Regions from separate parts of the Streptomyces sp. NPDC048338 genome, predicted to be linked through region 3. Evidence: predicted binding sites of a transcription regulator. Region 3 holds the regulator's gene; each other region holds the start of a gene.
The links. Region 3 encodes HrcA, which represses chaperone genes, less so after heat shock. Its sites were predicted from a motif close to TTNGCACTCNGNNNNNCNGAGTGCNAA; they were not measured.
Positions count from the first base shown of each region.

Region 1: the regulator HrcA is predicted to act here: its motif matches at 5,482-5,508, upstream of groES (co-chaperone GroES).
Region 2: the regulator HrcA is predicted to act here: its motif matches at 4,750-4,776, upstream of groL (chaperonin GroEL).

Region 1 covers NZ_JBICYQ010000013.1:301,834-311,630, reverse strand. The annotation lists gene ACGFZF_RS28975 (polysaccharide deacetylase family protein) at 1-296, shown strand, start outside; gene ACGFZF_RS28970 (YciI family protein) at 397-753, shown strand; gene ACGFZF_RS28965 (RNA polymerase sigma factor) at 792-2,045, shown strand; gene ACGFZF_RS28960 (hypothetical protein) at 2,110-2,772, shown strand; gene ACGFZF_RS28955 (SAM-dependent methyltransferase) at 2,717-3,901, opposite strand; gene ACGFZF_RS28950 (polysaccharide deacetylase family protein) at 4,093-5,016, shown strand; gene groES (co-chaperone GroES) at 5,655-5,963, shown strand; gene groL (chaperonin GroEL) at 6,083-7,711, shown strand; gene ACGFZF_RS28935 (ester cyclase) at 7,898-8,596, opposite strand; gene ACGFZF_RS28930 (hydroxyacid dehydrogenase) at 8,760-9,797, opposite strand, start outside.
Region 2 covers NZ_JBICYQ010000018.1:155,839-165,635, reverse strand. The annotation lists gene ACGFZF_RS34550 (hypothetical protein) at 1-1,205, shown strand, start outside; gene ACGFZF_RS34545 (hypothetical protein) at 1,195-2,868, shown strand; gene groL (chaperonin GroEL) at 2,956-4,584, opposite strand; gene ACGFZF_RS34535 (cold-shock protein) at 4,968-5,171, opposite strand; gene ACGFZF_RS34530 (MoaD/ThiS family protein) at 5,566-5,844, opposite strand; gene thrC (threonine synthase) at 5,874-7,184, opposite strand; SAM riboswitch class I at 7,178-7,334, opposite strand; gene ACGFZF_RS34520 (glucosyl-3-phosphoglycerate synthase) at 7,494-8,459, shown strand; gene ACGFZF_RS34515 (hypothetical protein) at 8,498-8,875, shown strand; gene ACGFZF_RS34510 (trehalose-6-phosphate synthase) at 8,944-9,797, shown strand, end outside.
Region 3 covers NZ_JBICYQ010000001.1:826,948-836,744, reverse strand. The annotation lists gene lepA (translation elongation factor 4) at 1-637, shown strand, start outside; gene ACGFZF_RS03830 (AMP-dependent synthetase/ligase) at 883-2,757, shown strand; gene hemW (radical SAM family heme chaperone HemW) at 2,814-4,046, shown strand; gene ACGFZF_RS03820 (DUF3097 domain-containing protein) at 4,117-4,923, opposite strand; gene ACGFZF_RS03815 (MBL fold metallo-hydrolase) at 4,934-5,665, opposite strand; gene hrcA (heat-inducible transcriptional repressor HrcA) at 5,821-6,840, shown strand; gene dnaJ (molecular chaperone DnaJ) at 6,841-7,977, shown strand; gene ACGFZF_RS03800 (nitronate monooxygenase) at 8,109-9,188, shown strand; gene ACGFZF_RS03795 (16S rRNA (uracil(1498)-N(3))-methyltransferase) at 9,185-9,797, shown strand, end outside.

The DNA.
Region 1 (9,797 bases), on a different contig from region 3:
ACGGGACGACCCCGCGCCTCTTCCGCCCGCCGTACGGCAACTGGAACGAGGACACCCGCGCCGCCGCCGGCACCTGCGGCGTCGAGGCGATCGTGCTGTGGCGCGAGTCGATGCAGATCACGAACATGCAGTACCAGCGCGGGGACCGGAAGCTGCGTCCCGGAGACGTCATCCTCGCCCACTTCCGCGGCCCCGCCGAGCTCAAGGGCACGACGATGACGCGGATGACGGCGAACCTGCTGCGCCACATCCAGGAGCAGGGCTTCACCGTGGCCCGCCTGGAGGACTACCTCTGAAAAGAACTTCTCGCGTGGTGTCGATGCGGGCCCCGGCCGTTCGACGTATGAGTGAGAGGCGGGAGAACGCACCCGCCACCGCACCACCGAGGAGAAGACGATGCCCCGCTACCTGACCATGATCCGCCTCGAAGAGGGCAGCTTCCGGATGGAGGACGCCGACGCCGGCTTCGAGGCGCGGATGGGCGCGCTGTTCGAGGAGATCACCAAGGCCGGGGTCATGCTGGAGACCGCCGGGCTCAAGCCCACCTCCGAGTCCACCCGTGTCACCTGGGCCGACGGGAAGATCAGCTACACGGACGGCCCGTACACCGAGACCAAGGAGGTCGTCGGCGGCTACTCCATCACCCAGTGCCGGGACCTGGCCGAGGCGATCGAGTGGTCCAAGCGCTTCCTGGAGGTGCACCCGCCGGAGTGGAAGGTCACCTGCGAGGTGCGCGAGATCGAAGAGATGTGACGGACCGCGTCACGGGCGGTGTGCTGTCATGGTGAGCCGTGACAGCACACCACGCGGCCGAGAGCGTCGAGACGGTCTTCCGGATGGAGTCGGCACGGGTGATCGCCGCCGCGGCGAGGATCGTCCGCGACGTCGGCATCGCCGAGGAGATCGCCCAGGACGCGCTCGTCGCCGCTCTGGAGCAGTGGCCGCGGACCGGGGTCCCGGACCGGCCGGGCGCCTGGCTGACGGCCGCGGCCAAGCACCGCGCCGTCGACCTCGTACGACGCCGTGAGACGTACGCGCGCAAGCTCGCCGAGGTGGGCCGCGAGCTCACGGAGGAGACGTACGACCCCGAACCGTCCGGCCCGGACGACATCGACGACGATCTGCTGCGGCTCGTGTTCACCGCCTGCCATCCGGTCCTGTCCGCCGAGGCCCGCACCGCGCTGACGCTGCGACTGGTCGGCGGACTGCGCACGGACGAGATCGCCCGCGCCTTCCTCGTGCCGGAGCCGACGGTCGCGCAGCGGATCGTGCGCGCCAAGCGGACGCTGGCCAAGGCGGGCGTGGAGTTCGAAGTGCCGTACGGGCGGGACCGGGCGGCCCGGCTCGGCTCCGTCCTGGAGGTCATCTACCTGATCTTCAACGAGGGGTACGCGGCCACGGCGGGCGACGACCTGCTGCGTCCCGCGCTGTGCGAGGACGCGCTGCGGCTGGCCCGGGTGCTCGCCGGGCTCATGCCGCACGAGGGGGAGGCGCACGGCCTGGCGGCCCTGCTGGAGATCCAGGCATCGCGGACGACGGCCAGGACCGGACCCGACGGGCAGCCCGTGCTCCTCGCCGACCAGAACCGGAGCCGCTGGAACCGGCTGCTGATCCGGCGCGGCTTCACGGCCCTGCAACGCGCCGGGGAGGGTGGCTCCTTCGGCCCGTACGCGCTCCAGGCCGCGATCGCCGCCTGCCACGCCCGGGCCGCGACCTACGAGGAGACCGACTGGCGCACCATCGCCGCGCTCTACGGCCGGCTGGCCGCCGTCGCCCCGTCCCCGGTGGTCGAGTTGAACCGTGCGGTCGCCGTCTCGATGGCCGAGGGCCCCGCGGCGGGGCTGGCCATCGCCGACACCCTCACCGGCGAACCCGCCCTGGACCGCTACCACTTGCTGCCGAGCGTGCGGGGCGACCTGCTGGCCCGGCTGGGCCGGACGGCGGAGGCGCGGAGCGAGTTCGAGCGGGCGGCCGACCTGACCCGCAACGAGCGGGAGCGCGAACTCCTGCGCGCGCGGGCGCGATCGCTCCCGTCGGAGGAGTGACGGGCGACGGCGCCCGAACGCGTCCGGTCCGCTCGCCGGCCGTCCCGGAACATAGGCTGCCGTCATGCCCCGTCGTACTCCGCTGCCCCCGCCCCCGCCGCCGCCCGAGATACGGAACTGGCCCGACCGCGAGACGCTGCTCGCCGACCGGGCCCTCGCGCTGGACGAGCTCGGGCGCCGGCTGCTGGGCGGGCAGCGGCTGACGCTCTTCCTGGTCGGTCTCGTGCTCGTGGAGCTGGGCTGGGGCCTCGTCGGCGTCCTGCTGACCGCCTTCGGCCAGGGTGCGCTCGACCCGATCACGCTCCTGCCCGCCGTGGTCGCCGCGTGCCTGGGCATCGGGGCTCTCGTCCCGGGCGTCTGGCTGACCGTCCGCGGGGTCCGGGCCGACCGGGTGGCCCACGTCCGGCTGGGCGAGTGGGCCGCGCTGGATCGCCACGCGGCCGCCGACGCCCGGCTGCGCGCCCCGGTGTGGAGCGTCTGCTGGCTGCTGGGGTCCTTCCTGCTGTGCGCCGTCGGCCTGTGGATCTCGTTCGCCGTCCCGGCGGGCACGACCCGCGAGAACGGCGGCTACGGATTCGTCGCCTACGGGATGGGCGCCGGGCTCGTCCTGTGGGTGAACGGCCTCATCGGACTGGCCAAGGCCGCCGGCCACTACCGTTTCGCGGTCCGGCTCACCGGCCGGCCGGGTGCCCGATCAGCATCGTCGGAGCACCCGCGACCCGAGTGAGGAACAGCGTCGCGGAGTTCGGGCCCTTGGGCTTGATCCTGCGGCGCATCTCCTCGGGTTCGACCGCCGAGCCGCGCTTCTTCACCGTCAGGGTGCCGACCTCGCGTTCGCGCAGCAGGGCCTTCACCTTCTTGAGGTTGAAGGGCAGGCTGTCGGTGATCTCGTACGCGGTGGCGTACGGGGTCGCCCGCAGCTCGTCCGCCGTGACGTAGGCGATCGTCTCGTCGACGAGGCCGCCCGCCAGCTCCTCGGCGACCTCGGCGACCAGATGGGCGCGGATGACGGCGCCGTCGGGCTCGTAGAGGTACCGGCCGACCGCCCGGACCGCGGGATCGGGCAGGCCCCGGCCCACCAGGCTCGTACCGGCGGGCAGCAGCGTGGCGCGCCGGGCGCCGGGCGTCGTGCCGAACCAGAGCACGGCCTCCTTCACGTCACCGCCGTCCGAGATCCACTCGGCCTCGGCCTCGTCGGGCACCGCCTCGTGCGGGACGCCCGGGGCGATCTTCAACGCCGCGTGCCGGGCCTTGCGGGCCGCCTCCGTCGCCCAGGAGAGCGGCGGCGAGTACGCCTCCGGATCGAAGATCCGGCCGCGCCCGCCGCGCCGTGCCGGGTCCACGAAGACGGCGTCGTACGGCGCGGTGTCGATCTCCGTCACGTCCGCGCACCGGACCTCGATCAGCCCGTCGAGCCCGAGGGCGGCCGCGTTCGCGCGGGCCGCCTCCGCGGTCAGCGGGTCGCGGTCGACGGCGAGCACCGAGATGCCCGCACGGGCGAACGCGATCGCGTCCCCGCCGATCCCGCCGCACAGGTCGGCGACGCTGCGCACGCCCAGCTCCCGGAAGCGCTCGGCGCGGTACGTGCCGACCGTCGCCCGGGTCGACTGCTCGACGCCGTTGGGCGTGAAGTACATCCGGTGGGCGTCCTCGGCGCCGAACTTCGCCACCGCCCGCTGGCGCAGGCGCGCCTGCCCGAGGGCCGCCGTGACCAGTTCGGCCGGGTGCTCGCGGCGCAGCCGGGAGGCGACGGCCAGTTCCTGCGCGGGGTCGTAGTCGCGCAGGCCGGCGAGCAGGGTCTGGCCCTCGGGCGTGAGCAGGGCGGCGAAGGAGGCGAGGTCGGTCACCCGTCCCATTGTGGGCCACGCCTGCCAGGGCGTGTCCGGAAGGCGGCGGCGTCTGCCCGCGGGCCAGGCGCGACTTCCCGGGCACGCCCTGGTGGGCCGGCCGGGGGACGGTACGCGCGGCGCGCCGACGGCGTGGACGCCGCAGGGCCTTCGCGCTGACAGGATGCGGCGCCATGCAGCTAGTACGACAAAAGGAACGAATGCTTACAAAGCGAGGCCGCCGCACGCGGCGGTCGGTGGGTGCGGTCCTGCTCGTCGCCGCCCTCGGATCCGCCTGCGCCGGGCCCTCCGGGGGCGACGGGGGCGCGGGCGGCGCACCCAAGGGGCCCGCGAGTCCCGCCGCGGGACAGCCGCGCGCGGAGGGGGCGGCCGGCGCCCTGGAGGCGTACGTGGAGAGGGTCCGCAAGCAGCGTGCCGCGCGGGTGCAGGCCGCCAAGAAGTGGGGCCTCGACAAGCCGCCGCTGGAGGCGCCCGCGCCGCCCCGGGTGAAGCCGACGATCACCACCCGCAAGGGCTTCGAGACGTCCGGCGAGGGCCTGCCGCCCGTCTTCACCACCGTGCCGACCAAGGACAAGGTCGTCTTCCTGACGATCGACGACGGGGCGGAGAAGGATCCCGAGCTGCTGCGGATGATGACCGAACTGGGCATCCCCTACAGCGCCTTCCTGAGCGACTACCTGGTCAAGGAGGACTACGGCTACTTCGCGAAGATGCAGAAGGCCGGCGTCTCCCTGCACAACCACACCCTCAACCACCGCTATCTGCCCGGGCTCTCGTACGCCGAGCAGAAGCGGGAGATCTGCGGGATGCAGGACACCATCGAGAAGCGGTTCGGCAAGCGTCCGCCGCTCTTCCGCCCCCCGTACGGCAACTACAACCGGGACACGCTGACCGCGGCCAAGTCGTGCGGGGTCAAGGCGGTGCCGCTCTGGGCCTCGGAGGCGTTCCCGGACCGCATGGAGTGGCGTGAGTGGGACCGGGACCTGCACCCCGGCGACATCGTGCTCACGCACTTCCGGGGCAAGGCGGACTGGAAGGGCACCATGCCCGACATGATCCGCCGCGTGATGAAGACGATCACGGCCAAGGGCTACGCGGTCGCGAAGCTCGAGGACTACGTGTGACCCGGGCGCGCCGGCCGCTGGCCGGACTGCTGCTGGCCGGCGCGCTCCTGGCGGTGACGGGCTGCGCGTCGTCCGTGGACCCGATCGAGCGCCTGGGCCGGAGGGCCGCGGAAGGCGTGGGACCGTCGGCGGCCGCGGTGCCGGCGGCGCGCGGCCCGGTGGGGGAGGCCCGGCATGCGGCGCACGCCGGGCGGCCGGTCCGCGGGGGCGCAGGCGCCCCCGGTGTCGCCGCCGGGGAAGGGACCCTGAGCGAGACGGCCGCCCGGATGTTCCGCACGGCCGCCCGGTCGTGGCCCCACGAGCCCGCCCGGCCGCACGGGAGGCCGCACGCGGCGGCGGAGCGGCACCCGGATGCCCGGGACCACGAGGGCGCCGGCCGGCACGCGCGGGCCGGCCGACATGCGGAACCAAAGGGTCCGTCAGACCGTTTCCCGGAGCGGGACCGAATCGCCACACGGCACTGAATTGGCACTCCGCTTGACCGAGTGCTAATCGCAGTCATAGTCTCGGGTCTGGCACTCCCCACTGGAGAGTGCCAACACAGCGACGGGCAGGTCCGGCACCCGCGACGACGGATCCACCTGGTCGCCACCTCAGACAGTTAACCCCGTGAGATCTCCGAAGGGGGAGGTCGGATCGTGACGACCACCAGCTCCAAGGTTGCCATCAAGCCGCTCGAGGACCGCATCGTGGTCCAGCCGCTCGACGCCGAGCAGACCACGGCCTCTGGCCTGGTCATCCCGGACACCGCCAAGGAGAAGCCCCAGGAGGGCGTCGTCCTGGCCGTGGGCCCGGGCCGCTTCGAGAACGGCGAGCGTCTGCCGCTCGACGTCAAGACCGGCGACATCGTGCTGTACAGCAAGTACGGCGGCACCGAAGTGAAGTACAGCGGCGAGGAGTACCTCGTCCTCTCGGCTCGCGACGTGCTCGCGATCGTCGAGAAGTAATTCACCGAAGTACCCGAAGTACCTGAAGCAGATGCTTTGAGCTGCGCCCCGAGGCCCCTTCCAGGCGCCCCGGGGCGCGGTTCGTTCCACCCGATTTCCGAGAGGGCTGAACCGCTCCCATGGCGAAGATCCTGAAGTTCGACGAGGACGCCCGTCGCGCCCTTGAGCGCGGCGTCAACAAGCTTGCCGACACGGTGAAGGTGACGATCGGCCCCAAGGGCCGCAACGTCGTCATCGACAAGAAGTTCGGCGCCCCCACCATCACCAACGACGGTGTCACGATCGCCCGCGAGGTCGAGATCGACGACCCGTACGAGAACCTCGGCGCCCAGCTGGTGAAGGAGGTGGCGACCAAGACCAACGACATCGCGGGTGACGGCACCACCACCGCCACCGTGCTCGCCCAGGCCCTGGTCCGCGAGGGTCTGCGCAACGTCGCCGCCGGCGCCTCCCCGGCCGCCCTGAAGAAGGGCATCGACGCCGCCGTCAAGGCCGTCTCCGACGAGCTGCTCGCGACCGCGCGTCCGATCGAGGACAAGTCCGACATCGCCGCCGTGGCCGCGCTCTCCGCGCAGGACCAGCAGGTCGGCGAGCTCATCGCCGAGGCGATGGACAAGGTCGGCAAGGACGGTGTCATCACCGTCGAGGAGTCCAACACCTTCGGCCTGGAGCTCGACTTCACCGAGGGCATGGCCTTCGACAAGGGCTACCTGTCCCCGTACATGGTCACCGACCAGGAGCGTATGGAGGCCGTCCTCGACGACCCGTACATCCTGATCCACCAGGGCAAGATCTCCTCGATCCAGGACCTGCTGCCGCTCCTCGAGAAGGTCATCCAGGCCGGCTCCAGCAAGCCGCTGCTGATCATCGCCGAGGACGTCGAGGGCGAGGCCCTGTCGACCCTGGTCGTCAACAAGATCCGTGGCACCTTCAACGCCGTGGCCGTCAAGGCCCCGGGCTTCGGCGACCGCCGCAAGGCGATGCTCGGCGACATGGCCACCCTCACCGGTGCCACCGTCATCGCCGAGGAGGTCGGCCTCAAGCTCGACCAGGCCGGTCTGGACGTGCTGGGCACCGCCCGCCGCGTGACCATCTCCAAGGACGACACCACCATCGTCGACGGTGGCGGCAAGTCCGAGGACGTGCAGGGCCGCGTCAACCAGATCAAGGCCGAGATCGAGTCCACCGACTCCGACTGGGACCGCGAGAAGCTCCAGGAGCGCCTCGCGAAGCTGGCCGGCGGCGTGTGCGTGATCAAGGTCGGCGCCGCCACCGAGGTGGAGCTGAAGGAGAAGAAGCACCGTCTGGAGGACGCCATCTCCGCGACCCGCGCCGCGGTCGAGGAGGGCATCGTCTCCGGTGGTGGCTCCGCTCTGGTCCACGCCGTCAAGGTCCTCGAGGGCAACCTCGACAAGACCGGCGACGAGGCCACGGGTGTCGCGGTCGTCCGCCGCGCCGCCGTCGAGCCGCTGCGCTGGATCGCCGAGAACGCCGGCCTCGAGGGCTACGTCATCACCTCCAAGGTGGCGGAGCTCGACAAGGGCCAGGGCTTCAACGCCGCGACCGGCGAGTACGGCGACCTGGTCAAGGCCGGCGTCATCGACCCGGTGAAGGTGACGCGCTCCGCGCTGGAGAACGCCGCCTCGATCGCCTCCCTCCTCCTCACCACCGAGACCCTCGTGGTGGAGAAGAAGGAAGAGGAGCCGGCGGACGCGGGCCACGGCCACGGCCACGGTCACTCGCACTGACACACCGCTCCACGGCAGCGCGCCGATGCGCCGCACGGATCCCGTGCGGCGCCTCGGCCGCGCAGCCCGGAACGCCCCGCGTGGCCGGCCCGCCCGACACGCAGCCGAGGCCCGGCGTCCCCGTCGCGGGGACGCCGGGCCTCGCCCGTTCTCGGGTGGTCCGTTCTCCGGTCGCCCGTTCTCCGGTCAGGTCTCGACGGCCCCGAGCTGCCCCATGAGGCCCAGCAGGTCGTACTGCCACCAGCCCTCCACGGCCTTGCCGTCGTCGCGGAAGCGGTGGATGACGGTGCCGGTCATGGAGACCTTCCGGCCGGTGGCCTCGAGGCCCATGAAATCGCCCGTGTGCGTGGCGTTCCAGGTCCAGCGGGTGCAGACCTTGTCGCCCTCGGCGATCTGGTCGTCGACCATGAAGTCGAAGTCGAAGCCGCCCCGCCACATCTCCACCTCGCGCCGGACCGCGTCCATGCCGAAGACGTCCTGCACGTTGGTCGGGTCGTGGTCGTGGTACCCCTCGGCGAAGACCTCGTCCAGCGGCGCGAGCTCTCCCTCGGCGCTGATCAGCTCGAAGAACCGGCGGGCGGTCGCCTTGTAGAGCTGGATGTCCTTGACGACGTCGAGGTCGGTGAACGTCGGCATCTCGTCACAGAGGGCGACCATCTCCCGGAAGATCCGGTCGGTCTCGGGGAGCTGTGAGTTCCTCATCGCCACGTCGTACGAGGGGAATTCGACGATCTCCACGAAGTGGGAGGTGTCGGAGCGGTCCTTGCCGATGAGACTGTGGGTCGCGGTGCGCTTGCCCTTGGTCTGCTCGACCCACAGGTCCATGAGCCGGTTCATGTCGTCGATCCGACTCGTCTTGCAATCGATTATCTGTACGAATGTCATGGCGCCTCCCGGACCGGGTGGGACCTTTCCAGTCTAGGGTCTTTCCCTTGGATCAGGCCGGGTCGGTGCACCAGGGCACGCGAGCCCGGCGAGATCCGGACGAGAGGCCCTGGGCCGGTCGCCGGGATCGGGCCGGGCCCCGGCGGGCCCGGCCGGGACCGGCCTACGCGGACCGGGTCAGGTCCGAGGCGCGTACCGGCTCGCGGAACGGCTCGCCCCGCCCGTACCGCGCCACCTCCTCCAGTGCCTGGTCCGCCATGCGGTGCAGCTCGTTGCCGAGCGAGCCGGCGACGTGCGGGGTGAGCAGGACGTTCGGCAGCCCGTACAGGGGCGAGTCCGCGGCGGGGACCTCCGGGTCCGTGACGTCGAGGACCGCGCGCAGCCGGCCGGTCCGCAGATGCGTCAGGAGCGCGTCCTCGTCGACGAGTGAACCGCGCGAGGTGTTCACGAGCGTCCCGCCGTCGGGCATCGCTGCCAGCTGTGCCGCGCCGATCATCCGGTGCGTGGCGGGGAGTTGGGGCGCGTGCACGGAGACGATCGAGCTGCGGGCGCAGAGTTCGTCGAGCCCGACGAGGCCGACGCCCAGGGCCCGGGCCTCGGCGGCGTCCACGTACGGGTCGTGGAGGAGCACCTCGAAGTCGAAGGGGCGCAGCAGTTCGATCACGCGGCGGCCGATCCGGGACGCCCCCACGATGCCCACCGTCCGGCGGTAGTTGCCCCACACCTCCGCATCGGCCTCGGCCAGCCAGGCGTGCTCGGCGCGGACCTGTCCGTAGCGCAGGGCGGAGTGGAGGACCCGCTTGCCGGCGAAGAGGATCGCGGCGAGCGTGTACTCGGCGACGGGCAGGGCGTTGGCCGCCGCCGCCGAGGTGACGGCGAGGCCGCGGTCCCAGCAGGCGTCGGTGACATGGTGTTTGACCGAGCCGGCGGCGTGGACGACCGCCCGCAGCCGCGGTGCCCGGTCCAGGACCTCGGCCGTCAGCAGGGGCGCGCCCCAGCCCGTGAAGAGGATCTCGGCCTCGGCCAGGGCCGCCGCGACCGCCGGGGTGGGGGTGGCCAGGTCGTGGGCGACGAGGCGGGGGTCGGTACGGGAGAGGTCCGCGAGGCGGGCGCGATGGGCGTCGGTCAGCAGCCGGTCGGCGATGCCGGGGCCCATGGCGAGCAGCAGCGCCGGCCGTCCGGCCGCCGTCTCCGGGCCGCC
Region 2 (9,797 bases), on a different contig from region 3:
GCACGGCCACCACCTGGAACCCGGCGACCGGGGAGCGTACGCCCGCCGCCGAGGGCACCTCGGTGAGGGTCACGCTGAACCTGCGCGACGCCTACTCCGCGGCGAGGACCACCACGGCCCTCGCCACCACCGGCACCGACGGCGCGTTCTCGCTGCCGTTCACGCCGGACGCCGAGATCACCGGCGGTACCGCGGTGGTCGACCCGGCCACCGGTGTCGACCCCGACGCCGCGCGTCAACTCCCCGCCGTGGGCGTGGAGAAGCTGACGTACCGGATCACCTCGGACACCGACAGGTTCCGTGTCCTCGCGGGCACCGACGTCCGGGGGACCGGACGGGTCGAGCGGCTGACCAGGGACGGCTGGCAGTCGTTCGCGGGCGCCCCGGTGGTCTCCACCGGCAGCGAGCCGCTGTCGTACGACACCGCGCTGCGCAACGAGATCGGCTCCGGCACCTCGCTGCCCGACGGTTCCTTCACCTATCAGGCGCGGGTCCAGTACACGACCGGCGCCGTCTACACCGGGCTGCGTCCTTCCGTCTACTACGGCAAGGGCAACGACCGTCCGTACGACGTGGCCGCCATCGCGGTCCCGCAGCAGTTCTCGTACACCCAGTACCGGATGAGCCTGGACGAGTTCGGCAAGGTCACCGCCTACGGGCAGCTGGGTGACGGCACCACCTACTGCGCCACCAAGCGCGACTGGGTCGCGCTCCAGGTGTCGCTGGACAACGGGCGCACCTGGGGCCAGCTGAAGTCCGCTCCGGTCAGCGACTACTGCACCTACTCGTTCGACGTCTGGGGCTACACCGACGGCCTCTACCGGATCTACCACCCGGAGACCGACCGCTTCGTCTCGAAGACGAGCACCCCGGTGCGTCTCGCCCGCAACCCGACCCGGATCGTCAACGTCACGATCAGCCCGTCGCGGCCGCGGACGAACACGCAGATGACGGTCAAGGGTCTCGTGCAGCAGAAGGTCAACGGGGTCTGGAAGGCCATGCCGGGCGCCAAGCTGACGCTGGTCTTCAAGCCCAAGGGCGACCCGAACTGGTACTGGGCCAAGAAGGACGTGGCGACGAACAGCTACGGCAACTTCAGCTTCAGCACCACCAATTACGGCGACGGCACGTGGGCCCTGTTCCTGCAGTCCAAGTCCGGTTACTTCTACAGCGAGTCGAGGACCATCTATGTCGATGCGCTCTGACCTGCGGTTCTCCGCCGTCTCCCTCGTCACCGCGCTCGCCATCGGCGCGGGGGCCGCTCCGGCCCTCGCCGACGAGACGCCCGGTGCGCCGGCCCCCGTGGGCATCGGGCGGGCCGTCACGGACGCCGACCAGCGCGGTGTCTTCCGGGTGACCGCGTGGACGGACGCGCCGCAGGCGGCCGTCACCTCGGTGTCCGCGAAGGTCCGGCAGGGCGACACCGTCCTCGCCGACGTGCCGGCGCTCGTCGAGCAGACGAAGGGCACGTTCGCCCTTCCCTCGGAGGCCACGCTCAAGCTGGCCGAGGACGGCGGGACCATCCCGGCGCTCGGCAAGTACGCGATCGACGTGACGGCCACGGACTCGCTGGGCAACACGGTGACCCGCACGAACGCGGGCACGCTGGACTTCACGCTGCGGCCGCTGCTCACCTTCGCCGTCGGCGTGCCCGGCTGGAACGACCCGAACATCCGCCCGCAGGGCAAGCTGACGGGTGTCCAGCCCGGTTCGGGTGACGTGGTTCCGCTGCCGGGCCGTTCGGTCTCGTACCAGCGCTCGACGCCGGACGAGGGCCCGGTGCTGTCCGCGGTCACGACGGACGGCGGCGAGTTCTCCGGCGACCCGATCCCGGCGACGCGGCAGTACGAGTCGTACAAGGCCACGTTCAGCGAGGACAGCTCCGAGGTGCACGGCAGCACCTACGACTGGCGGTGGTTCTCGGAGTGGCAGGCCCGCAAGATGACGGTGACCGCCTCCGCCGACAAGACCCGTGCGGTCAGCGGTGAGGTCGTCACGATCACCGGCCGGGTCACCGACCCGGAGAACGGTGGTGCCCCGCTGGCCGACCAGCCGGTGCGGGTGGTTCTGGGCGCGCCGCACGACTACTACCACGAGGCCACGCCGTTCCCGCAGACGGTGCGGACCGACGCGGAGGGCAACTTCACGGCGAAGCTGGTCGCCGCTCCGGGCCCGAACGCGGAGGGCTGGACCGTCTCGTCGGCCGACCTGTTCCAGGCGTTCTCGCCGGTGCAGGGCCGTCTGGTGATGCCGCTGGACTCGCGTACGGACGTCCTGAACTACTCGCTCGCGACCGACGCGCGCCTGACGGTGTGGGGAACGTTCCGTTCGACGTACGAGCGCTGGTCGGGCATCTCGTCGAACCAGACGGTGGTGCTGGAGCAGTCGCCCGACGGGCGGACCGGCTGGAAGAAGATCGGTTCGACCGACTTCTACTCCTCGGTCCGGGTGCCCTTCGGCATCGGCGCGTGGAACACGGGCGGCTGGTTCCGGGTCAGGCACCTGATCTCGGACCAGTACGCGGAGTCCGTGAGCAAGCCGTTCTACATCGTCCGCACGCCGACCCGGGTGCAGAGCGTGAACGCGGCTCCGGAGCCGGTCCGCAAGGGCGCGACGATCACGGTGACGGCTTCGCTCCAGCACGACAGCAGTGGCTGGCGGGCTCTCGGGGCCCAGCCGGTGAGCGTGTGGTTCCGGCCGTGGGGGCAGAGCACCTGGAAGAAGGTGGCGTCCGGCACGTCGGCTTCGAACGGCGCGGTCTCCCTGAAGACCACGGCGTCCGTCGACGGCTGGTACACGGTCCGCTACTACGGTGACGGGACGCACTTCCAGGCGTTCGGCGGCGAGGACTGGATCGACGTGCGCTGACCTCGGGCGGCAACGCGAGAGGGCTGCACCCCCGTGACGGGGATGCAGCCCTCTTTCGCGTTCAGCGAGGAACTACCGAGCCGGGGCTCAGAAGTCCATGTCACCGCCCGGCATGCCGCCCGGAGCGCCGGCAGCGGCCTTCTCCGGCTTGTCGGCGATGACGGCCTCGGTGGTGAGGAACAGCGCGGCGATCGACGCGGCGTTCTGCAGCGCGGAGCGCGTGACCTTCGCCGGGTCGATGATGCCCTCGGCGATGAGGTCGACGTACTCGTTGGTCGCGGCGTTGAGGCCGTGGCCGACGGGCAGGTTGCGGACCTTCTCCGCCACGACGCCGCCCTCGAGGCCGGCGTTGACGGCGATCTGCTTCAGCGGGGCCTCGAGGGCCAGCTTCACGATCGCGGCACCCGTGGCCTCGTCGCCCGTGAGGTCGCCCTCGAGCTTCTCGAAGACCGAGGAGGCCTGCAGCAGGGCCACGCCACCACCGGCGACGATGCCCTCCTCGACGGCCGCCTTGGCGTTGCGCACGGCGTCCTCGATGCGGTGCTTGCGCTCCTTGAGCTCGACCTCGGTCGCGGCGCCGGCCTTGATGACGGCCACGCCGCCGGCCAGCTTCGCGAGGCGCTCCTGGAGCTTCTCGCGGTCGTAGTCCGAGTCGGAGTTCTCGATCTCGGCACGGATCTGGTTGACGCGACCGGCAACCTGGTCGCTCTCGCCGGAGCCGTCGACGATCGTGGTCTCGTCCTTGGTGATGACGACCTTGCGGGCGCGGCCCAGCAGGTCCAGGCCGGCGTTCTCGAGCTTGAGACCGACCTCCTCGGAGATGACCGTGCCGCCCGTGAGGATGGCGATGTCGTTCAGCATGGCCTTGCGGCGGTCGCCGAAGCCCGGGGCCTTGACCGCGACGGACTTGAAGGTGCCGCGGATCTTGTTGACGACCAGGGTCGACAGGGCCTCGCCCTCGACGTCCTCGGCGATGATCAGCAGGGGCTTGCCCGACTGCATGACCTTCTCCAGGAGCGGGAGCAGGTCCTTCACGGAGGAGATCTTGGAGTTGACGATCAGGATGTACGGGTCGTCCAGGGACGCCTCCATACGCTCCATGTCGGTGGCGAAGTACGCCGAGATGTAGCCCTTGTCGAAGCGCATACCCTCGGTGAGCTCCAGCTCCAGACCGAAGGTCTGGGACTCCTCGACGGTGATGACGCCTTCCTTGCCGACCTTGTCCATGGCCTCGGCGATGAGCTCGCCGATCTGGGTGTCGGCGGCGGAGATGGAGGCCGTGGAAGCGATCTGCTCCTTGGTCTCGACATCCTTGGCCTGCTCGAGCAGGGCGGCGGAGACGGCCTCGACGGCCTTCTCGATGCCGCGCTTGAGGGCCATCGGGTTGGCGCCGGCGGCGACGTTGCGCAGGCCTTCGCGGACGAGCGCCTGGGCGAGGACGGTCGCGGTGGTCGTACCGTCACCGGCGACGTCGTCCGTCTTCTTGGCGACTTCCTTGACCAGCTCGGCGCCGATCTTCTCGTACGGGTCCTCGAGCTCGATCTCCTTGGCGATGGAGACACCATCGTTGGTGATCGTGGGGGCGCCCCACTTCTTCTCGAGGACGACGTTGCGACCCTTCGGGCCGAGGGTGACCTTGACGGCGTCAGCGAGCTGGTTCATGCCGCGCTCGAGACCGCGCCGGGCCTCCTCGTCGAACGCGATGATCTTGGCCATGTGAAGTGGTCCTCCCGGACATGGGGTGGATAACGCTCCAGGACCGCGCCGACGCCCGCGACGGACGGCCTGCGTGCCCGGCGGTTCCTTGCCCCACCTGGCCAGCGGGCCTCGTCTGCCCGATCCTCGTAAGCACTCTCACCTTCAGAGTGCTAACGCCAATGATTAGCACTCGACCCATGCGAGTGCAAGCGCCTCTCGGGGATCGGGCCGCACGGCGGGGCGCGACGGGCGCGCACGGGCGGCGCGTCGGCGCGGTTCCGGCGCGGCGAGGGAGGCCGGACGCCGCGCGGGGTGTCGCGGAGACGCACGAGAGGTCCGCATCCGGTCAGGATGCGGACCTCTCGGCGTGAGTGCGTATGTGGTGGCCGATCGCGCCGCGTTCAGACGGCGAGCTTGACCATGTCCGCCTGCGGACCCTTCTGGCCCTGCGAGATCTCGAACTCGACTCGCTGACCCTCTTCAAGGGTGCGGTAGCCGTCCATCTGGATCGCGCTGTAGTGGACGAATACATCCGCACCACCGTCGACCGCGATGAAGCCGTAGCCCTTCTCCGCGTTGAACCACTTGACGGTGCCCTGAGCCATGCCTAACTCCCCTATTACTGGCCCTTGCGCGGGACCGCACTTCGCGACCCCGGGTCAGACCCTGCGCCGGAACGCGTCGACCGCGGCTGAATGTATCTGCCCAACTGCCCTCTGCAACAGGTCAATCGGACGAGAATTCTGGGCATGCAGGAAAGGAGAATTGCGGAGAATTTGCTGAATTACGGGGCAAGTCGGGCCCGGCAAAGTGCGCAGAAGGTACACAAGACTCGAACACTTTGGCTGCTTCTTGTCAGGTCCGGGCGCATTCTCATATGCGCCTGGCATGAGCAGCGGAGGGGACTTCCCCAACTCTATCTCGTTCAACCATGCAGAATTGCCCCCTCCGTTTCTCGACGGAAGGGGCAATTCAGGTGACTGCGGGTAACCCCGGGGCTCAGCAGCCCCCGGCGACGGCCGGGATGATGGACACGCCGGCGCCGTCCGGCGTCGCCGTCTCGAGGCCCTGCTCGAAGCGCACGTCGTCGTCGTTGACGTACACGTTCACGAAGCGGCGCAGCTTGCCCTGGTCGTCCAGGACGCGGGCCGCGATGCCCGTGTGGTTCTTCTCCAGGTCGGCGATGACCTCGGAGAGGGTGGTGCCCTCCGCCGGAACCTCGGCCTGACCGCCCGTGTAGGTGCGGAGGATGGTGGGGATGCGGACCTTGACGCTCATGGGGGTGCTGCCTTCCGTGACGGGGGTGGTCAGTGGGCCAGGCCGGCGTCGCGGAACGCGTCCAGGCTCGGGCGGATGGTGGCGGTCGCCTGGGAGGTATCGGCCACCGCGTCCAGGGTCTTGAGTCCGTCACCGGTGTTCAGGACGACGGTGGTCAGGCTCGGGTCGATGAGGCCCGCCTCGATCAGCTTCTTCGTGACGCCGACCGTCACGCCGCCCGCCGTCTCGGCGAAGATGCCCTCGGTCTGCGCGAGCAGCTTGATCGCGTCGACGACCTGCTCGTCGTTCACGTCCTCCACCGCGCCGCCCGTGCGGCGCGCGATGTCCAGGACGTAGGGGCCGTCGGCCGGGTTTCCGATCGCCAGGGACTTGGCGATCGTGTTCGGCTTCTGCGGGCGCACGACGTCGTGGCCGGCCTTGAAGGCCGCCGACACCGGGGAGCAGCCCTCCGCCTGGGCGCCGAAGATCTTGTAGGGCCGGTCCTCGACGAGGCCGAGCTTCACGAGCTCCTGCAGGCCCTTGTCGATCTTCGTGAGCTGGGAGCCGGAGGCGATCGGGATGACGATCTGGTCGGGCAGCCGCCAGCCGAGCTGCTCGCAGATCTCGTAGGCGAGCGTCTTGGAGCCCTCGCCGTAGTACGGGCGCAGGTTGACGTTGACGAAGCCCCAGCCCTCGCCGAGGGGGTCGCCGATGAGCTCGGAGCAGAAGCGGTTGACGTCGTCGTAGTTGCCCTCGATGCCGACGAGGTCGCCGCCGTACACCGCGGCCATGACGACCTTGCCCTGCTCCAGGTCGTGCGGGATGAACACGCAGGAGCGGAAGCCGGCGCGCGCGGCGGCGGCGCCGACGGCGCCGGCCAGGTTGCCGGTGGAGGAGCAGGACAGGGTGGTGAAGCCGAAGGCGCGGGCGGCCTCGAGGGCCTGGGCGACGACGCGGTCCTTGAAGGAGTGCGTCGGGTTGCCGGAGTCGTCCTTGACGAAGAGCTTGCCGGGCTCGACACCGAGCTCGCGGGCGAGGTTGTCGGCCTGGACGAGCTTGGTCCAGCCGGGGTTCAGGTTCGGCTTCTCTGCGACGTCGGCCGGGACGGGCAGCAGCGGGGCGTAGCGCCAGATGTTGGCGGGGCCGGCCTCGATCCGCTTGCGCAGCGATTCGGGGTCGCCGACGGGGAGGTCGTACGCGACTTCGAGGGGGCCGAAACACAGCTCACAGGCGAAAATCGGGCCGAGGGGGAAAACTTCGCCACATTCCCGACAGGAAAGCCCGGAAGCGGGACCGAGGTCGACCGTGGAAGCGGTGGAAACAGTCTGTACAGCCATGGAGGCGAGGCCCTTTCTCCTCATCTTTCCCATGGCGGACGTCGCCATGAGACGGATTTGGCACCTTCCCTAGCCGGGAGCCTCGCGGGCGCAGTGCGACGACTGCGGACGAGACCGACTGGAGGGTTGCCGGGGCTTCAACGGGCCGTTTCCCTCTGCCCCTCTGGATGAGCGGTATTCGATTGGGTGGTGCGGTTGTGTGGACGCCGACGGCACCCCGACGTGCGTCGGACCTCGGCGTTGTTCAAGACTGTAACCGAAGGCGCGGACTGTTGAGATAGTCGTCCGAACCGCGAGATGGATCACACAAACGGCAACTGGGGAGTAACGGACGTGCTGGATGAAGTGGAGCGCTGGCTGGCCCGGCGGTCCTGGTCCGTGACAGACCGTCCGCTGGAGCAGCTCCTGGCCGCGAAGCGGGGCACGCGGGTCAGCGTCGTGCTGCCCGCGCTGAACGAGGAGGCGACGGTCGGGGACATCGTCGCGGTGATCCGGCGGGAGCTGATGTCGCGGGCGGTCCCGCTCGTGGACGAGCTGGTGGTGGTCGACTCGGGGTCCACCGACCGCACGGCCGAGGTGGCGGCGGCGGCCGGGGCCCGGGTCGTGGCGCGGGACGCGATCCTGCCGCGGATACCCGCCCTGCCCGGCAAGGGCGAGGTGCTGTGGCGGTCCCTGATGGCGACGGACGGGGACGTCGTCTGCTTCGTGGACGCCGATCTGCGGGACTTCTCGGCGGACTTCGTCTCGGGGATCGTCGGCCCGCTCCTGACCGATCCGGGCGTCGACTTCGTCAAGGCGATGTACGACCGGCCGCTCGGGGACGCGCCCGGCCAGGGGGGCCGGGTGACCGAGCTGGTGGCCCGCCCGCTGCTGAACCTGCACTGGCCGCGGCTGGCCGGCTTCGTGCAGCCACTGGGCGGCGAGTACGCGGTGCGGCGCTCGCTGCTGGAGCGGCTGCCCTTCCCGGTCGGCTACGGCGTGGAGCTGGGGCTGCTGGTCGACGCGCTGCATGCGGCGGGCCTGGACGCGCTCGCCCAGGTCGACGTGGGGGTGCGCAAGCACCGTCACCAGGACGAGCAGGCTCTCGGCCGGATGGCGGCGGCGATCTACCGGACGGCGCAGCTGCGGCTGTCCCGCGGGCATCTGGTGCGGCCCTGGCTGACGCAGTTCGAGCGGGCCGAGGGGGGCGACGGGCCGGGCGCGCGCGGGAGCTTCGTGCCGCGGACGTACCCGGTGGACACGGAGGAGCGTCCTCCGATGGTCGAGATCGCGGAGTACGCGCAGCGCCGCGTGGCGTAACGCCACCCGATGATCGTTTTTGCCTACATTTCGCTGTTATGCGACGCACCTCTCCCCTGGGCAGAACGGCGGCGGCCGGCGTGCTGACGGCGGCCGCACTCCTCCTCGCCGTGACCGGTCCCGCCGCCGCGGACGCGGTGGTGCCCGCCGCCGGGCCGTCCGTGGTCTCCGCGGACGCGCCCCCGACGCCTGCCGACTCCGCGGCCGGGCCCGCCGGGGACGACCGGCAGCCGGGGGCCCGTCTCGCGGAGCGGACCCCCGGGCGGGCACCGGTCGCCGCGCACGGGTCCCGCGGCCGGATGCCGGGGACCGGGGCCGGCGACCCCCGGCTGTGGCTGCTCGGCGGTCTCGTCCTGGCCCTGGCGGCGACGGGCGCGGTGGCACGCGCGGCCCTGCGCGAGCGCGGCGATCACTGACCGTGGCCGAACGCGGCTGTCTTGTATACGTACGTTTGAGCGTTTCCGGGACGGGCTAGGTTCGCCACATGGCTTCTGTGCTGGTGGCTTCCAACCGAGGACCTGTCTCGTACGCCGTGGGCGAGGACGGCACGCTCGACGCCCGGCGGGGCGGTGGCGGCCTGGTCTCCGGGCTGAGCGCCGTGTCGTCCGAGGACAGCGTGTGGGTGTGCGCGGCACTCGGCGACGGCGACCGGGAGGCGGTCCGGCGCGGGATCGGCGAGCCGGGTGTACGCATGCTCGACATCGACCCCGACGTCCACGCCGACGCGTACAACGGCATCGCGAACTCGGTGCTCTGGTTCGTCCACCACATGCTCTACCAGACCCCGCTGGAGCCGGTCTTCGACGCGGAGTTCCGGCGCCGGTGGGCGGCGTACGAGACGTACAACCGTGCCTTCGCCCGGGCACTGGCGGACGAGGCGGACGACGGCGCCTGCGTCCTGGTGCAGGACTACCACCTGGCGCTGGTGCCGGGGATGCTCCGCGAACTCCGCCCCGACCTGCGCATCGGGCACTTCTCGCACACGCCCTGGGCGCCGCCGGAGTACTTCCGGATGCTGCCGGACGACATCGCGCGGCAGCTCCTGCGAGGGATGCTGGGCGCCGACCGGCTGGGCTTCCTGACCCGGCGCTGGGCGGACGCCTTCGCGGCCTGCTGCGCGGCGGAGGTGGGCGGCACGGGTGACACGCGGCTCGGGGTGTACGGGCTCGGCGCGGACGCGGACTTCCTGCGGGAGCGGTCCCGGCGTCCGGACGTCGAGGAACGCCTCGCGGCACTGCGGGAGCAGGTCGGACCCGGTCGCCGGGTGATCCTCCGGGTGGACCGGACGGAGCTGTCGAAGAACATCGTGCGGGGTATGCACGCCTACCGGACCCTCCT
Region 3 (9,797 bases):
CGAGGGCAAGATCAACGACGTGTTCGAGCCCGTCGTGCGCGCCACGATCCTCGCCCCCAGCGAGTTCATCGGCGCGATCATGGAGCTCTGCCAGACCCGTCGCGGCACCCTCCTGGGGATGGACTACCTCTCCGAGGACCGGGTGGAGATCCGCTACACCCTGCCCCTCGCCGAGATCGTCTTCGACTTCTTCGACCAGCTGAAGTCCAAGACGCGCGGTTACGCCTCCCTCGACTACGAGCCCACGGGCGAGCAGGCGTCCAGCCTGGTCAAGGTCGACATCCTGCTGCACGGCGACAAGGTCGACGCCTTCTCCGCCGTCACCCACAAGGACGCGGCGTACGCGTACGGCGTGCGGCTCGTAGCCAAGCTGCGCGAGCTCATCCCGCGGCAGGCCTTCGAGGTGCCGATCCAGGCCGCGATCGGCTCCCGGGTGATCGCCCGCGAGACCATCCGCGCCATCCGCAAGGACGTCCTCGCCAAGTGCTACGGCGGTGACATCTCCCGTAAGCGGAAGCTGCTGGAGAAGCAGAAGGAGGGCAAGAAGCGGATGAAGATGGTCGGTTCCGTGGAGGTCCCGCAGGAGGCGTTCATCGCCGTCCTGTCGAGTGACGACTCCGCGAGCAAGAAGAAGTAGGACGTCTCGTCCGGCCGCGGGGACTTCGGCCGATCAGATGACTGATGCATCGAACGGGCTCACGCACGAACAGTGCGGGGGCCCGTTCGTTATGAAGCGGGTATGAAGCGGCGGGCCGCAGGCTCTTACGCGGGCGGTCTTCGGCCATCTACTCTGATCCCGGCTCGAAGGTTACTCGCCAGTTAGAACGCGTAGAACACCCAGAACGCACCGCCTGAACGCACCGCCGCCGCCCGGAGGACGTCGTGAGCGACACACTGACCCAGATCGAGAACCGGCCGCCCTCCGTGGCGACCCTCTTCCTTGAGCGCGTCGCGCGGACTCCGGATGCGGAGGCCTATCGCTACCCGGTCCCGGCCGCCTCGGGCCAGGGACCCGACGACTGGAAGTCGCTCAGCTGGGAACAGGCCGCCGAGCGCGTCTACGCCATCGCCGCCGGACTGGTCGATCTCGGCGTCCAGCCCGAGGAGCGGGTCGCACTCGCCTCCGCCACCCGGGTGGAGTGGATCCTCTCCGACCTCGGTGTCATGTGCGCGGGCGCCGCCACCACCACGGTCTACCCCCAGACCAACGCCGAGGAGTCGGCGTTCATCCTCTCCGACTCCGAGTCCCGGGTCCTGATCGCGGAGGACGCGGCACAGGTGGCCAAGGCCGTCGAGCGCCGCGCCGAGCTGCCGAACCTGCACCACGTGGTCGTCCTGGACGCCACGGACGTGGAGACGGACGACTGGGTCATCTCGCTCGCCGACCTGGAGGCGCGCGGCAAGGCGTACCTGGAGAAGCACCCCGAGGCGGTCAAGGAGCGGGTCGCCGCGATCACCGCGGACCAGCTCGCCACGCTGATCTACACCTCGGGCACCACCGGCCGCCCCAAGGGCGTCCGCCTCCCGCACGACAACTGGTCGTACATGGCCAAGGCCATCGCCGCCACCGGACTGGTCACCCAGGACGACGTCCAGTACCTCTGGCTGCCGCTCGCGCACGTCTTCGGCAAGGTACTGACCTCCGGCCAGATCGAGGTCGGTCACGTCACCGCCGTCGACGGCCGGATCGACAAGATCATCGTGAACCTGCCGGTGGTCCAGCCGACCTACATGGCGGCCGTGCCCCGCATCTTCGAGAAGGTCTACAACGGCGTCGCGGCCAAGGCCCGCGAGGGCGGCGGAGCCAAGTACAAGATCTTCCAGTGGGCGGCCGGCGTGTCCCGCGAGTACGCCAAGGTCACCCAGGACAACTTCCGCCGCACCGGCACCGCCTCCGCGCCCTTCGGTCTCACGGCCAAGCACAAGGTCGCCGACGCGCTCGTCTACAAGAAGCTCCGTGAGGCCTTCGGCGGCCGGCTGCGCGCCGCCGTCTCCGGCTCGGTCGCGCTCGCGCCCGAGATCGGCTACTTCTTCTCCGGCGCCGGCATCCACATCCTGGAGGGCTACGGCCTGACGGAGTCCAGCGCGGCCAGCTTCGTCAACCCGGGCGAGGCGTACCGCACCGGCACCGTCGGCAAGCCGCTGCCCGGCACCGAGGTCCGGATCGCCGACGACGGCGAGATCCTGCTCCGCGGCCCCGGCATCATGGAGGGCTACCACGGGCTGCCGGAGAAGACCGCCGAGGTCCTGGAGGCGGACGGCTGGTTCCACACCGGCGACATCGGCGAACTGTCCGCCGACGGCTACCTGCGGATCACCGACCGCAAGAAGGACCTCTTCAAGACCTCCGGCGGCAAGTACATCGCCCCGACGGAGATCGAGGGCCAGTTCAAGGCCGTCTGCCCGTTCGTCTCGAACATCGTGGTCCTCGGCGCCGACCGGAACTACTGCTCCGCGCTCATCGCGCTCGACGAGCCCGCCATCCTCGGCTGGGCCGCCGAGAACGGCCTCGGCGGGAAGACCTACGCGGAGGTCGTCGGCTCCCCGGAGACCGACAAGCTCGTGCAGGGCTACATCGAGCGCCTCAACGAGGGCCTCCAGCGCTGGCAGACGATCAAGAAGTTCCGGCTGCTGCCGCGCGACCTCGACGTCGAGCACGGCGAGCTCACCCCGAGCCTCAAGATGAAGCGCCCGGTCGTGGAGCGCACCTACCAGCACCTCATCGACGAGATGTACGCGGGAGCGCGCGAGGCCTGATCCGGGGTTTTCCACAGGCCGGAGGCTCACCTCGGGCAGTACGGGACAATGGGCTCATGCCTTCCGTACTGCCCGATGGTGAGCCCATGCCCGAGGACGGGGCGCTGCCCGCACACGCCCTGGAAGGGGCCGGGGCGCGACCGCTCGGGTTCTACCTGCACGTGCCCTACTGCGCGACCCGCTGCGGGTACTGCGACTTCAACACCTACACCGCGAGCGAGCTCCGCGGTGCCGGCGGCGTGCTCGCCTCCCGGGACAACTACGCGGGACAGGTCGTCGAGGAGATCCGGCTGGCCCGGAAGGTGCTCGGCGACGACCCGCGGCCGGTGCGGACCGTCTTCGTGGGCGGCGGCACACCCACGCTGCTCGCCGCCGGCGATCTCGTCCGGATGCTCGGCGCGATCCGCGACGAGTTCGGCCTCGCGGACGACGCCGAGGTGACCACCGAGGCCAACCCGGAGTCCGTGGACCCGGCCTACCTGGCGGAGCTGCGCGCGGGTGGCTTCAACCGCATCTCCTTCGGCATGCAGAGCGCGCGGCAGCACGTCCTGAAGGTCCTCGACCGGACCCACACCCCCGGCCGGCCCGAGGCCTGCGTGGCCGAGGCGCGGGCCGCGGGCTTCGAGCACGTCAACCTGGACCTGATCTACGGCACCCCCGGCGAGAGCGACGACGACTGGCGGGCCTCGCTCGACGCGGCGATCGGCGCCGGGCCCGACCACGTCAGCGCCTACGCGCTGATCGTCGAGGAGGGCACGCAGCTGGCCCGGCGGATCCGCCGCGGCGAGGTGCCGATGACCGACGACGACGTCCACGCGGACCGCTACCTGATCGCCGACACCGTCTTCGCCGAGGCCGGCTTCGACTGGTACGAGGTCTCCAACTGGGCCACCTCCGAGGCAGGCCGCTGCCTGCACAACGAGCTGTACTGGCGCGGGGCCGACTGGTGGGGCGCCGGGCCGGGCGCGCACAGCCACGTCGGCGGCGTCCGGTGGTGGAACGTGAAGCACCCCGGCGCGTACGCGGCGGCCCTGGGCGAGGGGCGCTCGCCCGGCGCGGGCCGGGAGGTCCTGACGGCGGAGGACCGCCGCGTGGAGCGGATCCTGCTGGAGCTCCGGCTGCGTGAGGGCGTGGAGCTGGGGCTGCTGGCCCCGGCGGGTCTCACGGCCTCGCGCAAGGCCCTGGCGGACGGGCTCCTGGCACCGGACGCCTACGAGGCGGGCCGGGCCGCCCTGACCCTGCGCGGGCGGCTCCTCGCGGACGCGGTGGTCCGCGACCTGGTCGACTAGGGCGTGTTGTCCGGGCAGGGCCCGGGATGCGCGGGCCGGGGGGCGGCGGCCACCGCCCCCCGGGCCGTACCTACGCCTCCGGCGCCGTCACGAAGTCGATCAGCTCCTCGACCCGGCCCAGCAGCGCCGGTTCCAGGTCCTTGTAGCTGTGGACCTTCGAGAGGATGTGGCGCCAGGCCGCACCCGTGTTCTCGGGCCAGCCCAGGGCCCGGCAGACGCCGGTCTTCCAGTCCAGCCCGCGCGGAACCGCCGGCCACGCCGGGATGCCCACGGAGGACGGCTTCACCGCCTCCCAGACGTCGATGTACGGGTGGCCGACGATCAGCACGTCGTCGCCCGTGACCGAGGCGGCCAGGCGGGACTCCTTCGACCCGGGGACCAGGTGGTCCACGAGGACGCCCAGCCGCGCGTCGGGTGCCGGCCCGAACTCCGCGACGATCGCCGGGAGGTCGTCGACGCCCTCCAGGTACTCCACGACGACTCCCTCCACGCGCAGGTCGTCGCCCCAGACCCGCTCGACGAGTTCGGCGTCGTGGCGGCCCTCCACGTAGATGCGGCCCGCCCGCGCGACCCGCGCCCGCGCGCCGGGCACCGCGATCGAACCCGACGCCGTCCGGGTGGGACGCGCCGGCCCCGCGGGCGGCCGGACCAGCGTCACCACGCGGCCCTCCAGCAGGAAGCCGCGTGGCTCCATCGGGAAGACGCGGTGCTTGCCGAAGCGGTCCTCCAGGGTCACCGTGCCCGCCTCGCAGCGGATCACCGCCCCGCAGAACCCCGTCGCCACCTCCTCGACGACGAGGTCCGTCTCGGCGGGGACCTCCGGGACGGGGGCCGATCGCTTCCAAGGGGGCGTCAGATCCGGGTTGTAGCTGCGCATTCGCGCGACGTTATGACACTCCGAAGCGCCGTGCCAGCTCATCGCGCTGCGTCCGCACGAACGCGGCGTCGACGACGGCCCCGTGCCCCGGCACGTACACGGCCTCCTCGCCGCCCAGCCCCAGCAGCCGGTCGAGCGCCGCCGGCCAGCGCGCGGGGATCGCGTCGCTCCCGGCCTGCGGCTCGCCCGACTCCTCGACCAGGTCGCCGCAGAAGACGACCTCGGGGCCGCCGTCCGGGTCCGGGACGAGCAGCGCCAGGTCGTGGCCCGAGTGGCCGGGTCCGACGTTGGCCAGGAGCACCTGCCGCCCGCCCAGGTCGAGGGTCCACTCGCCGGACACCGTGTGGCGCGGGGTCACCAGGACGTCGACGGCCTCCTCCGCCGCATGTTCGTCCACCCCCTGGCGCACCGCGTCCGTCCGCAGCGCGTCCGCCTCCCGCCGCAGCAGCTCGTCGAGACCCACCGCGCCGTACACCTCCGCCCCGGCGAACACCGCGGTGCCCAGCACGTGGTCGAAATGCGGGTGGCTCAGTGCGATGTGCGTCACTCTCCGGCCCCCCGTCAGTGCCTCCACCTGGGCCCGCAGCTCGGCCCCCTCGCGGAGCGTGGAGCCCGTGTCGTACAGCAGAACGGCCGCCTCGCCGAGCACCAGGCCCACCGTGGCGTCCCAGCCCGGCAGCCGCCGGCGGCCCACGCCGTCACCGAGTCGTTCCCAGCCGGACTCTTCCCAAGCGACATTCATGCGGCGACGCTATCCGCTACGACGCGGCAGGGACGCGGCCTCCTTGCCAGGAGCGATGCCCGCCGCCGTACACTGGCCGGGGGATTCCTGGCACTCGGACAGGGCGAGTGCCAAACACGGAGCAACCGGAACGACGACAGCTGGAGGTGTGCGCCATGCTCAGCGAACGCAGGCTCGAGGTGCTGCGCGCGATCGTCCAGGACTACGTCGGGACGGAGGAGCCGGTCGGTTCCAAGGCCCTCACGGAGCGTCACAAGCTCGGCGTCTCGCCGGCCACCGTGCGCAACGACATGGCGGTCCTGGAGGAGGAGGGCTTCATCGCCCAGCCCCACACCAGCGCCGGGCGCATCCCCACGGACAAGGGCTACCGCCTGTTCGTCGACCGGCTCGCCGGCGTCAAGCCGCTGTCGACGCCGGAGCGGCGAGCCATCCACAACTTCCTGGACGGCGCCGTCGACCTCGACGACGTCGTCGGGCGCACCGTCCGGCTGCTGGCGCAGCTGACCCGGCAGGTCGCCGTCGTGCAGTACCCCTCGCTGACCCGTTCGACGGTCCGGCACGTGGAGCTGCTCTCGCTGGCCCCCGCCCGGCTGATGCTCGTCCTGATCACGGACACGGGACGGGTCGAGCAGCGGATGATCGACTGCCCGGCGCCGTTCGGCGAGAGCGCGCTGGCGGACCTGCGGGCCCGGCTCAACAGCCGGGTCGTCGGCCGCCGCTTCGCGGATGTGCCGCAGTTGGTGCAGGATCTTCCGGAGTCCTTCGAGGAGACGGAGGACCGCGGCACGGTCACGGCGGTGCTCGCGACCCTGCTGGAAACCCTGGTGGAAGAGCACGAGGAACGGCTGATGATCGGCGGCACCGCCAATCTCACCCGCTTCGGGCACGACTTCCCCCTCACGATCAGGCCGGTGCTGGAGGCGCTGGAGGAGCAGGTCGTGCTCCTCAAGCTGCTCGGCGAGGCCAAGGACTCGGGCATGACCGTACGGATCGGGCACGAGATCGCCCACGAGGGCCTCACGTCCACGTCCGTCGTCGCGGTCGGCTACGGTTCGGGCGACGAGGCAGTCGCCAAACTCGGCGTGGTCGGACCGACCCGCATGGACTACCCCGGAACGATGGGAGCGGTACGCGCAGTGGCACGTTACGTCGGACAGATCCTGGCGGAGTCGTAAGTGGCCACGGACTACTACGCCGTACTCGGCGTGCGCCGCGACGCGTCCCAGGACGAGATCAAGAAGGCATTCCGGCGGCTCGCCCGCGAGCTGCACCCGGATGTCAATCCCGATCCGAAGACGCAGGAGCGCTTCAAGGAGATCAACGCCGCCTACGAGGTGTTGTCGGACCCGCAGAAGAAGCAGGTCTACGACCTCGGCGGCGACCCGCTCTCGCAGGCCGGCGGCGGCGGCGCGGGCGGCTTCGGCGCGGGTGGCTTCGGGAACTTCTCGGACATCATGGACGCCTTCTTCGGCACGGCGTCGCAGCGCGGGCCGCGCTCGCGCACCCGCCGCGGCCAGGACGCCATGATCCGGCTGGAGATCGACCTCAACGAGGCCGCCTTCGGCACGACCAAGGACATCCAGGTCGACACCGCGGTCGTCTGCACGACCTGCTCCGGCGAGGGCGCCGCGCCCGGCACCTCCGCGCAGACCTGTGACATGTGTCGCGGTCGCGGCGAGGTCTCCCAGGTCACCCGGTCCTTCCTGGGCCAGGTCATGACCTCGCGCCCCTGCCCGCAGTGCCAGGGCTTCGGCACGGTCGTCCCCACGCCGTGCCCGGAGTGCGCCGGCGACGGACGCGTCCGCTCCCGCCGCACCCTCACGGTCAAGATCCCGGCCGGTGTCGACAACGGCACCCGGATCCAGCTCGCCGGCGAGGGCGAGGTCGGCCCCGGCGGCGGTCCCGCCGGTGACCTGTACGTCGAGATCCACGAGGTCCCGCACGAGGTCTTCCAGCGGCGCGGCGACGACCTGCACTGCACGGTCACGATCCCGATGACGGCGGGCGCGCTCGGCACGAAGGTGCCGCTGCAGACGCTCGACGGCATGGAGGAGGTCGACATCCGTCCGGGCACCCAGTCCGGCCAGTCGATCCCGCTCCACGGTCGCGGCATCACGCACCTGCGGGGCGGCGGGCGCGGCGACCTGATCGTGCACGTCGAGGTCATGACCCCGTCGAAGCTCGACCCGGAGCAGGAGCGGCTGCTGCGCGAGCTGGCGAAGCTGCGCGGCGAGGAGCGGCCCACGGGCCAGTTCCAGCCGGGCCAGCAGGGCCTGTTCTCGCGGCTCAAGGACGCCTTCAACGGCCGCTAGGGCCTGTCTGGATCGGCCCGGCACCTCGTGAGCCGGGTCCCGACACCGTCCGCCGGGGGCGGCACGCGCAGCAGGCGCGTGCCGCCCCCGGCGTTTTCGGCCGTGGCCTGCGGTCATGGCACGATGCCTGCATGCCCACCGCACTGAGCGATCTATGCCGTTACCCGATCGTGCAGGCCCCCATGGCGGGTGGCGCGTCCTGCCCGCAGCTGGTCGGAGCGGTCTGCGAGGCCGGCGGCCTGGGGTTCCTGGCCGGCGGGTACAAGACGGCCGGCGGCATGTACCAGGAGATCAAGCAGGTCCGCGGGCTGACCGCGCAGCCCTTCGGGGTCAACCTCTTCATGCCGCAGGGCGGGCAGGCCGCCGATCCCGCCGCGGTCGAGATGTACCGGCACCAGCTGGCCGGCGAGGCCACCTGGTACGACACCGAGCTCGGTGACGCGGACACCGGCCGCGACGACGCCTTCGACGCCAAGCTGGCCATCCTGCTCGACGACCCGGTCCCGGTCGTCTCCTTCACCTTCGGCTGCCCCGCCCGGGACACGCTCGACGCCTTCGGCCGGGCCGGTACGTTCACGATCGTCACCGTCACCTCGGCGGAGGAGGCCAGGACCGCGCAGCGGGCCGGCGCCGACGCGGTCTGCGTCCAGGGCGCCGAGGCCGGCGGACACCAGGGCACCCACCGCGACGACCCGGACGTGGACCTGTCCGCCGGGACCGGCCTGCTGGCCCTCGTCACGCAGGTCCGCGAGACCGTCCAGCTGCCGATCATCGCGAGCGGCGGGCTGATGCGCGGGGCGCAGATCGCCGCCGTGCTCGCCGCCGGGGCGGACGCGGCGCAGCTCGGCACCGCGTTCCTCGTCTGCCCCGAATCGGCCGCGCACCCGCTGCACAAGCAGGCGCTGACCAACCCCCTCTTCTGCCGCACCGAGCTGACCCGCGCCTTCTCCGGACGCCCGGCGCGCGGGCTCGTGAACCGCTTCGTGCGCGAGCACGGGCCGTACGCCCCCGCCGCCTACCCCGAGGTCCACCACCTCACCGCGCCCCTGCGCAAGGCCGCCGCCACCGCCGGCGACGCCCAGGGCATGGCCCTGTGGGCCGGCCAGGGGCACCGGCTCGCCCGTGAACTCCCGGCCGGCCAGCTCATCGAGGTGCTGGCCGCCGAACTCGACACCGCCTACTCCGCGCTGGCCCACAGGAGCGCCTCATGACCGCACCCGTCTTCGTCGTCGACGCCGTCCCCGCCGCCGGCACCTTCCTCCTGGACGGCCCCGAGGGCCGCCACGCCGTCGCCGTGAAGCGGCTGCGGGCGGGGGAGGAGCTCGTCCTCACGGACGGGCGGGGCGGCTGGGCCGCGTGCGTGGTGACGGCCGCCGAGGGCCGGGACCAGCTGACCGTGGAGGTCCGGGAGGCGCAGGTGGATCCCGAGCCCACGCCCCGCATCACCGTGATCCAGGCGCTGCCCAAGGGCGACCGGGGCGAACTCGCCGTCGAGATCATGACCGAGACGGGCGTCGACGCGATCGTGCCGTGGGCCGCGTCGCGCTGCATCACCCAGTGGAAGGGCGACCGGGGCCTCAAGGCACTCGCCAAGTGGCGGGCCACCGCCCGGGAGGCGGGCAAGCAGTCCCGCCGCACCCGCTTCCCCGAGGTCGCCGACGCGATGAGCACCAAGCAGGCGGCGGCGCTCCTGGCGCGCGCCGACTTCGCCGCCGTCCTGCACGAGGACCGCGACCACCCGAGCGGCGCGCTGGCCGATGCCCCGCTCCCCGCCGAGGGCGAGATCGTGCTCGTCGTCGGCCCCGAGGGAGGTGTCTCCC